One region of the Bacillus kalamii genome, then DNA from elsewhere that is predicted to be linked to it. Evidence: a T-box and tRNA genes for the amino acid it is inferred to sense, from the RefSeq annotation. Region 1 holds a T-box; the other regions hold tRNA genes.

Region 1 (3,240 bases):
AGCTGTACTCCATGCTTTAAAAGAACAAGGACACCAGATCATGATAGCCACCGGCCGCCCCTACCGATCCAGCGCTTCCTATTATCAGGAACTCGGCCTGCAGACACCGATCGTCAACTTCAATGGAGCTTTTGTCCATCATCCCCTTTCCACTAGCTGGGGAACGTACCACAGCCCATTGGATTTATCAGTGGCGAAAGATATCGTGGAAGCTTGCGAAGACTTTCCTCTCCACAATATTATTGCGGAAGTGAGAGATGATGTTTTTTTTCATTACCATGATGAGAAAATGATCGATCTTTTCCAATTTGGAAACCCGAACATCACTTATGGCGATCTTCGCAGCTTTCTCCAGGCCTCACCGACAAGCATGCTCATCCATACAGAAGAACATGATGTACATAGCATCCGTAAACATCTGTCCGATGTTCATGCTGAAGTAATTGACCACCGCCGCTGGGCAGATCCTTTCCATGTGATCGAAATTGTCAAATCTGGTCTCAACAAGGCAGTCGGCATCCAAAAAGTAGCAGATTTTCTGGCTATTCCAAAAGATCGGATTGTTGCATTCGGTGACGAAGACAATGACCTGGAAATGCTGGAATATGCAGGGACAGGTGTAGCGATGGGAAATGGGATCGATGCAGTGAAGAATATTGCCGATACCATAACTCTGAGCAACGAAGAAGACGGAATCGGCCTGTTTCTACAGGAAAAATTCAATATCCCCGACCGTAAACTATCCTAATGCCCTTGAGGAAAGTTCAGCAATCATTGCCAGTATCCTATGAGGTGTATCGGCTTATACTAAAAGTGCATCCATATGCGATGCCAATAGCTTAGATAGCGAGGGGTTTACTAATGGGCAAAAGCACAAAATCAAAACGTTTTTTCCAGCAAAGTAAAGACGCTGTTTCCAAGCATGATGAAAAATTCCCGTACCGCATGACCTTAGCGGAAGCAGAAGAAAGAAAATCATGCAGCTGCCATTCAGGTACGGATTGCTGCAATTAATGCAGAGCAAATTGTAACTAGTCCGTACTTCAGAAAGCCAAGAAAATGCTTCCCCTTCACAAGAGTTCATGGCTTCCGTTATTCAGGATGGTCTGGAGCGTGGAACATCAGGCTAAAAGAGGCACATCAAAGCTAACAGCTTTCCCCGCAATAGAACAGCCTACCTAATGGATAGGCTGTTCTTTTTTTACCATTTAGTTGACATCAGCCGTACTGCACTATATAATTCAAAAAAATCAATTATTCAGGAAACGTCGACGAGGATCAGTACAATGTATAAAGCCATTTCCAGAGAGAAAGCAAATCGCTGAAAGCTTTCAGTGGCCCGCATCGGAACCTGCCTCTGAGTTCTGTCCGCAAAATCGGGCAGCGGTTAATCGCCGTTAATAGATAAGAGTGTGAAGCTTGGCTTCGAAATAGGGTGGTACCGCCGATATATCGGTCCCTATTCGATTGCCGGTTTTTTTTTTTACCCTATATGGATGAGGTGCAATTATGGCAAAACAATTTGTGAAAGAAATTACTGCTATGGAAGACAACTTTGCCCAGTGGTATACAGATGTGGTCAAAAAAGCAGACTTAGTTGATTATTCAAGCGTCCGCGGAAGTATGATCATTCGGCCATATGGCTATGCGATTTGGGAAAACATTAAGGATGCCCTTGATAAAAAAATCAAGGATACTGGCCATGAAAATGTGTATATGCCACTGTTCATACCTGAGAGCCTTCTGCAGAAGGAGAAAGACCATATCGAAGGTTTCGCTCCGGAAGTTGCCTGGGTGACTCATGGGGGAGAAGAAAAATTAGCAGAGCGGCTTTGTGTACGCCCTACTTCAGAAGTTCTTTTCGGTGAACACTATAAAAACATCATCCATTCCTATCGCGACCTCCCAAAATTGTACAATCAATGGGCAAACGTAGTCCGCTGGGAAAAGACAACACGCCCTTTCTTACGAACATTGGAGTTTCTTTGGCAGGAAGGGCATACATGCCACGAAACCGATGAAGATGCACAAGAAGAAACGGTCAAAATGCTCGAAGTCTATGCATCCATGTGTGAAGATGTCCTCGCAATTCCTGTAATCAAAGGAAAAAAAACGGACAAAGAAAAATTTGCGGGCGCCAAATATACGTATACGATTGAGAGTCTTATGCATGACGGAAAAGCCCTGCAATCAGCTACTTCACACCATCTCGGGAACGGATTTGCCAAAGCGTTCGGCATCCAATTTACAGACCGGGACGGACAATTGCAATATGTCCAGCAAACTTCCTGGGGATTCACTACCCGTATCATCGGAGCTATGATCATGGTGCATGGAGATGATAGAGGCTTGGTTGTACCGCCACGCATTGCCCCTACACAGCTCATGATCATCCCGATTGCCCAGCATAAAGAAGGCGTTCTGGATTTTGCCTATGACCTCCATGAAAGATTGAAAAAATCGTACCGTACAGGCATTGATGCCAGTGACAAGAAACCAGGATGGAAATTCAACGAATATGAAATGAAGGGAATTCCATTGCGCCTGGAAATCGGGCCGCGGGACATAGAATCCAATCAGGCTGTGCTGGTTAGAAGGGATACAGGCGAAAAACAAACAATTAATTTATCCGATATGGAATCAACCATCGAAAAAACACTGGAAGATATCCAAAAAAACCTTTATCAGAAAGCAAAAAAACATCGCGACAATAAAACAAATGCCGCAGAAAATATAGAGGGCATGAAACAAATCCTTGATGAGAAAACCGGCTTCATCAAAGCTCTATGGTGCGGCAGCAAAGAATGTGAAGAAGAGATAAAAGAAAAAACAGGTGCAACTTCCCGCTGCATTCCTTTCGACGAACAAGCGAAGCCAGGAAAATGCGTATGCTGCCAAAAAACCGCCGAAATCCTAGTATACTGGGCAAAAGCTTATTAATACAAAAGCGGACGGGACCGTTTATCCCCGACCAGCTTAAGGCGGGACTCTCTTAAAAAGGCAAAAAAAATAGGCCGGAGGGATCCACTTTTCATTTGGAACCCTCCAAGCTTATTTCTAATCTTTCCGAAAAAAGCCTACTACATTGGTCGTCTCTACAATGTTTACAAAGGCCTTCGGATCGACTTCCTGTATGATATGTTCAAGGTCATACAGCTCATATCGTGTAATAACCATCATCATCATCTCTTTTTCTTCACCCGTAAATGCCCCTTTAGCCGGCAGCATTGTAATACCGCG
Region 2 (3,240 bases), on a different contig from region 1:
AAGGGGATGATGAGCATAGGGATATTCAAAGCCAGAAACTCAAATAAAGCATTGGATCCGCCTCTTGTGACCACTAGATCTGTTGCAGCCAATAGATCGGCTAGACCCTCCTGCACATACTCGAATTGCAAGTAATTAGGTGCAGACAAGAAGTGATTGTCTATGTTATTTTTACCGCATATATGTATAATCGAGTATCGGCGGGACAATACATTCAATGTCCCTCTCACTGCTTCATTAATAGACTTGGACCCTAGGCTCCCTCCCACAATAGTCAGGACAGGGCGCTTACCATCTAATTCCCACTGCCTCCTTGCCTTTTCCTTTGATCCTAATAACAGTTCTTTCCGTATAGGCGAACCTGTTACCAACGTTTTTTGAACAGGGAAATATAGGCTCGTTTCCTCGAATGATGTAAAAATAGTCGTGGCAAACCGTTTGGCAATTTTATTAGCAAGTCCAGGGGTCATATCACTTTCATGCAGATAGACAGGAATACGCAGAGATTTAGCTGCAACGACCACCGGGACAGATACGAAACCTCCCTTTGAAAAAACAAGGGCGGGCTTAAGCTTTTTTAACTGCCTGCGTGCCTCCACACATCCTTTAACTATTTTGAAAAGATCTGTCACATTTTCCCTAGAGACATACCTTCTCTGCTTTCCGCTGCTGATTCCATAATAGGGGACATTTGCATGGGACATAAGCTCTTTTTCTATGCCTCTTTTCGAACCGATATAGCTGATTTCCCATTCCTGTTTATCCAGCTCATCCATAATCGCTATATTCGGAGTAACATGCCCGGCAGAACCCCCGCCTGTAAATACAATTCTCTTTTTCACATCTATTCTCCCTTAGTCCTCGACATCTTACTATACATTATATGGGAACAGCACCCTCACATGCTACAAAGAAAAAGGACATGAAAAATTGAAGAAGTAGATATGTGCATAAAAAAAACTAATCTCATTTGTTTGAGATTAGTTTTTTACGCGCCTTAGAGGATTCGAACCTCTGACCGACGGCTTAGAAGGCCGTTGCTCTATCCAGCTGAGCTAAAGGCGCATGACAATATGTAAAGTACAGATAAAAAAATGGCTCCGCAGGTAGGACTCGAACCTACGACCGTTCGGTTAACAGCCGAATGCTCTACCACTGAGCTACTGCGGAACAATAAAATAATGTATGTAATGGTGGGCCTAAGTGGACTCGAACCACCGACCTCACGCTTATCAGGCGTGCGCTCTAACCAGCTGAGCTATAGGCCCATTCATATTTGGAGCGGGTGAAGGGAATCGAACCCTCATCATCAGCTTGGAAGGCTGAGGTTTTACCACTAAACTACACCCGCAAAAATGGCTGGGCTAGAAGGATTCGAACCTTCGCATGACGGAATCAAAATCCGTTGCCTTACCGCTTGGCTATAGCCCAATAATAGAGTTATAAAAAATGGGGCGGCTGATGGGAATCGAACCCACGAATGTCGGAACCACAATCCGATGCGTTAACCACTTCGCCACAGCCGCCATAATAAGAATTGGCAGGGGCAGTAGGAATTGAACCCACACTGACGGTTTTGGAGACCGTAGTTCTACCTTTAAACTATGCCCCTATGAAAGGACAAATGGTGGAGGGGGGCAGATTCGAACTGCCGAACCCGAAGGAGCGGATTTACAGTCCGCCGCGTTTAGCCACTTCGCTACCCCTCCGTATAATATAAAAAATAAGCAACATTGAAGAATGATGCTTGGAAATGAATCGATTTATCAGGTTAAAGCTGTTGCTCTTTCCCTATCGATCTGCTGCGATTCGTTATCCATAGCAAAAATCAAACTGGAAATTTAATTAAATGGCGGTCCCGACGGGAATCGAACCCGCGATCTCCTGCGTGACAGGCAGGCATGTTAACCGCTACACCACGGGACCACTATTCAAAAAAAATGGAGGAGGTAGAGGGATTCGAACCCCCGCGAGCCGTTAAGCCCCTGTCGGTTTTCAAGACCGATCCCTTCAGCCGGACTTGGGTATACCTCCGTATGATAAATGGAATGGTGGAGCCTAGCGGGATCGAACCGCTGACCTCCTGCGTGCAAGGCAGGCGCTCTCCCAGCTGAGCTAAGGCCCCAAATATAATGAATGGTCGGGAAGACAGGATTCGAACCTGCGACCCCTTGGTCCCAAACCAAGTGCTCTACCAAGCTGAGCTACTTCCCGAAATATGGCGCGCCCGAAAGGAGTCGAACCCATAACCTTCTGATCCGTAGTCAGACGCTCTATCCAATTGAGCTACGGGCGCATATAAATGAGTATGGAGCGGAAGACGGGATTCGAACCCGCGACCCCAACCTTGGCAAGGTTGTATTCTACCACTGAACTACTTCCGCAAATGGTGCGGGTGAAGGGACTTGAACCCCCACGCCGTAAGGCGCCAGATCCTAAGTCTGGTGCGTCTGCCAATTCCGCCACACCCGCATATAAATGGTGAGCCATGAAGGATTCGAACCTTCGACCCTCTGATTAAAAGTCAGATGCTCTACCAACTGAGCTAATGGCTCTTCAAATGGTGCCGGCAAGAGGAGTCGAACCCCCGACCTACTGATTACAAGTCAGTTGCTCTACCAACTGAGCTACACCGGCATTATTAAAGAAAATATGGTGGAGGATGACGGGATCGAACCGCCGACCCTCTGCTTGTAAGGCAGATGCTCTCCCAGCTGAGCTAATCCTCCAGTATGATAATCGAAATGGTGACCCGTACGGGATTCGAACCCGTGTTACCGCCGTGAAAGGGCGGTGTCTTAACCGCTTGACCAACGGGCCTATTTTGTATAAAAACCAAAATAAATACCCCTGTTGGGGTTTGCCTGGCAACGTCCTACTCTCACAGGGGGAAACCCCCAACTACCATCGGCGCTGAAGAGCTTAACTTCCGTGTTCGGAATGGGAACGGGTGTGGCCTCTTCGCCATCATTACCAGACATATAAAGGAATGTTATTCCTTCAAAACTAGATAACAGAGTCAAAAGTAAATCAAACAACAATTTGGTTAAGTCCTCGACCGATTAGTATCCGTCAACTCCATGTGTCGCCACACTTCCATCTCGAACCTATCAACCTGATCATCTCTCAGGGGTCTTACTAGCTTGACGCTATGGGAAATCTCATCTTGAGGGGGGCTTCATGCTTAGATGCTTTCAGCACTTATCCCGTCCGCACATAGCTACCCAGCGATGCCTTTGG
Region 3 (3,240 bases), 2.5 Mb from region 1:
GGATTTGAACCCTCGCGCCGCTTACGCGACCTACACCCTTAGCAGGGGCGCCTCTTCAGCCTCTTGAGTACTTCCCCACAATATAAAAATGGCTCCGCAGGTAGGATTCGAACCTACGACCGCTCGGTTAACAGCCGAGTGCTCTACCACTGAGCTACTGCGGAATGGTGGGCCTAAGTGGACTCGAACCACCGACCTCACGCTTATCAGGCGTGCGCTCTAACCAGCTGAGCTATAGGCCCATTCTTTGGAGCGGGTGAAGGGAATCGAACCCTCATCATCAGCTTGGAAGGCTGAGGTTTTACCACTAAACTACACCCGCATATATATGGGGCGACTGATGGGAATCGAACCCACGAATGTCGGAACCACAATCCGATGCGTTAACCACTTCGCCACAATCGCCGTTATATTTAAAAATATGGTGGCTCAGGACGGAATCGAACCGCCGACACAAGGATTTTCAGTCCTTTGCTCTACCGACTGAGCTACTGAGCCATTAGTATATTAAGGATCTGCATGAGCAGATTTCAGCATCCTTCATCTAGTATGTAGAAGGATTTGCCATTCTACCATGTAAGAATGGCGGTCCCGACGGGAATCGAACCCGCGATCTCCTGCGTGACAGGCAGGCATGTTAACCGCTACACCACGGGACCTTTCTGATTGCGGGGACAGGATTTGAACCTGCGACCTTCGGGTTATGAGCCCGACGAGCTACCAGACTGCTCCACCCCGCGACGGTAATAATGTTGATTTCTTTTAAAAAATGGAGGAGGTAGAGGGATTCGAACCCCCGCGAGCCGTTAAGCCCCTGTCGGTTTTCAAGACCGATCCCTTCAGCCGAACTTGGGTATACCTCCGCATAAAAGAAATAATATGGTGGACCTTGTAGGACTCGAACCTACGACCGGACGGTTATGAGCCGTCTGCTCTAACCAGCTGAGCTAAAGGTCCTTATTTTGGTAGCGGCGGAGGGGATCGAACCCCCGACCTCACGGGTATGAACCGTACGCTCTAGCCAGCTGAGCTACACCGCCAAAATAGATAAGGATTATATAATATTAAATGGTGGAGCCTAGCGGGATCGAACCGCTGACCTCCTGCGTGCAAGGCAGGCGCTCTCCCAGCTGAGCTAAGGCCCCAATTAATATGTAATGGTCGGGAAGACAGGATTCGAACCTGCGACCCCTTGGTCCCAAACCAAGTGCTCTACCAAGCTGAGCTACTTCCCGAAATATGGCGCGCCCGAAAGGAGTCGAACCCATAACCTTCTGATCCGTAGTCAGACGCTCTATCCAATTGAGCTACGGGCGCATATTTCACATATAATATAATAAATGGTGCCGAGGACCGGAATCGAACCGGTACGGTAGTCACCTACCGCAGGATTTTAAGTCCTGTGCGTCTGCCAGTTCCGCCACCCCGGCTTTGGAACTCTTTGGAGCGGAAGACGGGATTCGAACCCGCGACCCCAACCTTGGCAAGGTTGTATTCTACCACTGAACTACTTCCGCAAATGGTGCGGGTGAAGGGACTTGAACCCCCACGCCGTAAGGCGCCAGATCCTAAGTCTGGTGCGTCTGCCAATTCCGCCACACCCGCATATAAATGGTGAGCCATGAAGGATTCGAACCTTCGACCCTCTGATTAAAAGTCAGATGCTCTACCAACTGAGCTAATGGCTCTTCAAATGGTGCCGGCAAGAGGAGTCGAACCCCCGACCTACTGATTACAAGTCAGTTGCTCTACCAACTGAGCTACACCGGCATTGTTATGGTGGAGGATGACGGGATCGAACCGCCGACCCTCTGCTTGTAAGGCAGATGCTCTCCCAGCTGAGCTAATCCTCCATTTTTGTATGCCTGGCAACGTCCTACTCTCGCAGGGGGAAACCCCCAACTACCATCGGCGCTGAAGAGCTTAACTTCCGTGTTCGGAATGGGAACGGGTGTGGCCTCTTCGCCATCATTACCAGACATTTATTTGAGACAAATATTATTATATACAGTCTTTCAAATAATTTCAAGAACAAATTTATATTTATTCCTTCAAAACTAGATAACAGAGGCATTCAAACACATGTAACTTTTCTATGTCCAGCTACGGCTCCTAGCTTTTCGGTCGTTTCGGTCCGTCACTTCAAATCCAAAAGCGGGATTTTGATGAGCCGGCCCTCCAACGCCTGTCAAAGCTGAACAGTCGCCTTCGCCTTTCTTTTTGGTTAAGTCCTCGACCGATTAGTATCCGTCAACTCCATGTGTCGCCACACTTCCATCTCGAACCTATCAACCTGATCATCTCTCAGGGGTCTTACTAGCTTGACGCTATGGGAAATCTCATCTTGAGGGGGGCTTCATGCTTAGATGCTTTCAGCACTTATCCCGTCCGCACATAGCTACCCAGCGATGCCTTTGGCAAGACAACTGGTACACCAGAGGTGCGTCCATCCCGGTCCTCTCGTACTAAGGACAGCTCCTCTCAAATTTCCTACGCCCGCGACGGATAGGGACCGAACTGTCTCACGACGTTCTGAACCCAGCTCGCGTACCGCTTTAATGGGCGAACAGCCCAACCCTTGGGACCGACTACAGCCCCAGGATGCGATGAGCCGACATCGAGGTGCCAAACCTCCCCGTCGATGTGGACTCTTGGGGGAGATAAGCCTGTTATCCCCGGGGTAGCTTTTATCCGTTGAGCGATGGCCCTTCCATGCGGAACCACCGGATCACTAAGCCCGACTTTCGTCCCTGCTCGACTTGTAGGTCTCGCAGTCAAGCTCCCTTATGCCTTTGCACTCTACGAATGATTTCCAACCATTCTGAGGGAACCTTTGGGCGCCTCCGTTACATTTTAGGAGGCGACCGCCCCAGTCAAACTGCCCGCCTGACACTGTCTCCCACCCCGATAAGGGGTGCGGGTTAGAATTTCAATACAACCAGGGTAGTATCCCACCGACGCCTCCACCGAAGCTAGCGCTCCGGCTTCAAAGGCTCCTACCTATCCTGTACAAGCTGTACCAAAATTCAATATCAGGCTGCAGTAAAGCTCCACGGGGTCTTTCCGTCCTGTCGCGGGTAACCTGCATCTTCACAGGTACTATAATTTCACCGAGTCTCTCGTTGAGACAGTGCCCAGATCGTTACGCCTTTCGTGCGGGTCGGAACTTACCCGACAAGGAATTTCGCTACCTTAGGACCGTTATAGTTACGGCCGCCGTTTACTGGGGCTTCGATTCAA

What was found. The T-box of region 1 lies ahead of proS (proline--tRNA ligase). A T-box ahead of a tRNA ligase gene usually reads a tRNA of that ligase, here a tRNA-Pro.
Region 2: it has a tRNA-Pro gene. The T-box ahead of proS (proline--tRNA ligase) is inferred to sense a tRNA for this amino acid. The anticodon was not compared.
Region 3: it has a tRNA-Pro gene. The T-box ahead of proS (proline--tRNA ligase) is inferred to sense a tRNA for this amino acid. The anticodon was not compared.

Annotation. Positions count from the first base shown of each region.
Region 1 covers NZ_JBDFMI010000001.1:2,887,760-2,890,999, forward strand. The annotation lists gene ABC357_RS14350 (Cof-type HAD-IIB family hydrolase) at 1-748, shown strand, start outside; gene ABC357_RS14355 (hypothetical protein) at 862-1,014, shown strand; T-box leader at 1,260-1,464, shown strand; gene proS (proline--tRNA ligase) at 1,510-2,940, shown strand; gene ABC357_RS14365 (YitT family protein) at 3,058-3,240, opposite strand, start outside.
Region 2 covers NZ_JBDFMI010000006.1:444,238-447,477, forward strand. The annotation lists gene ABC357_RS19865 (undecaprenyldiphospho-muramoylpentapeptide beta-N-acetylglucosaminyltransferase) at 1-842, opposite strand, end outside; tRNA gene ABC357_RS19870 (tRNA-Arg) at 992-1,065, opposite strand; tRNA gene ABC357_RS19875 (tRNA-Asn) at 1,096-1,170, opposite strand; tRNA gene ABC357_RS19880 (tRNA-Ile) at 1,192-1,268, opposite strand; tRNA gene ABC357_RS19885 (tRNA-Gly) at 1,278-1,351, opposite strand; tRNA gene ABC357_RS19890 (tRNA-Gln) at 1,357-1,431, opposite strand; tRNA gene ABC357_RS19895 (tRNA-His) at 1,451-1,526, opposite strand; tRNA gene ABC357_RS19900 (tRNA-Trp) at 1,539-1,612, opposite strand; tRNA gene ABC357_RS19905 (tRNA-Tyr) at 1,626-1,709, opposite strand; tRNA gene ABC357_RS19910 (tRNA-Asp) at 1,851-1,926, opposite strand; tRNA gene ABC357_RS19915 (tRNA-Ser) at 1,942-2,034, opposite strand; tRNA gene ABC357_RS19920 (tRNA-Ala) at 2,050-2,125, opposite strand; tRNA gene ABC357_RS19925 (tRNA-Pro) at 2,138-2,214, opposite strand; tRNA gene ABC357_RS19930 (tRNA-Arg) at 2,220-2,296, opposite strand; tRNA gene ABC357_RS19935 (tRNA-Gly) at 2,310-2,384, opposite strand; tRNA gene ABC357_RS19940 (tRNA-Leu) at 2,388-2,472, opposite strand; tRNA gene ABC357_RS19945 (tRNA-Lys) at 2,480-2,555, opposite strand; tRNA gene ABC357_RS19950 (tRNA-Thr) at 2,562-2,637, opposite strand; tRNA gene ABC357_RS19955 (tRNA-Val) at 2,654-2,729, opposite strand; tRNA gene ABC357_RS19960 (tRNA-Glu) at 2,746-2,820, opposite strand; rRNA gene rrf (5S ribosomal RNA) at 2,863-2,978, opposite strand; rRNA gene ABC357_RS19970 (23S ribosomal RNA) at 3,043-3,240, opposite strand, start outside.
Region 3 covers NZ_JBDFMI010000001.1:348,586-351,825, reverse strand. The annotation lists tRNA gene ABC357_RS01885 (tRNA-Ser) at 1-77, opposite strand, end outside; tRNA gene ABC357_RS01880 (tRNA-Asn) at 90-164, opposite strand; tRNA gene ABC357_RS01875 (tRNA-Ile) at 166-242, opposite strand; tRNA gene ABC357_RS01870 (tRNA-Gly) at 249-322, opposite strand; tRNA gene ABC357_RS01865 (tRNA-His) at 330-405, opposite strand; tRNA gene ABC357_RS01860 (tRNA-Phe) at 423-498, opposite strand; tRNA gene ABC357_RS01855 (tRNA-Asp) at 584-659, opposite strand; tRNA gene ABC357_RS01850 (tRNA-Met) at 667-740, opposite strand; tRNA gene ABC357_RS01845 (tRNA-Ser) at 771-863, opposite strand; tRNA gene ABC357_RS01840 (tRNA-Ile) at 881-957, opposite strand; tRNA gene ABC357_RS01835 (tRNA-Met) at 964-1,040, opposite strand; tRNA gene ABC357_RS01830 (tRNA-Ala) at 1,070-1,145, opposite strand; tRNA gene ABC357_RS01825 (tRNA-Pro) at 1,159-1,235, opposite strand; tRNA gene ABC357_RS01820 (tRNA-Arg) at 1,241-1,317, opposite strand; tRNA gene ABC357_RS01815 (tRNA-Leu) at 1,342-1,430, opposite strand; tRNA gene ABC357_RS01810 (tRNA-Gly) at 1,443-1,517, opposite strand; tRNA gene ABC357_RS01805 (tRNA-Leu) at 1,521-1,605, opposite strand; tRNA gene ABC357_RS01800 (tRNA-Lys) at 1,613-1,688, opposite strand; tRNA gene ABC357_RS01795 (tRNA-Thr) at 1,695-1,770, opposite strand; tRNA gene ABC357_RS01790 (tRNA-Val) at 1,778-1,853, opposite strand; rRNA gene rrf (5S ribosomal RNA) at 1,864-1,979, opposite strand; rRNA gene ABC357_RS01780 (23S ribosomal RNA) at 2,221-3,240, opposite strand, start outside.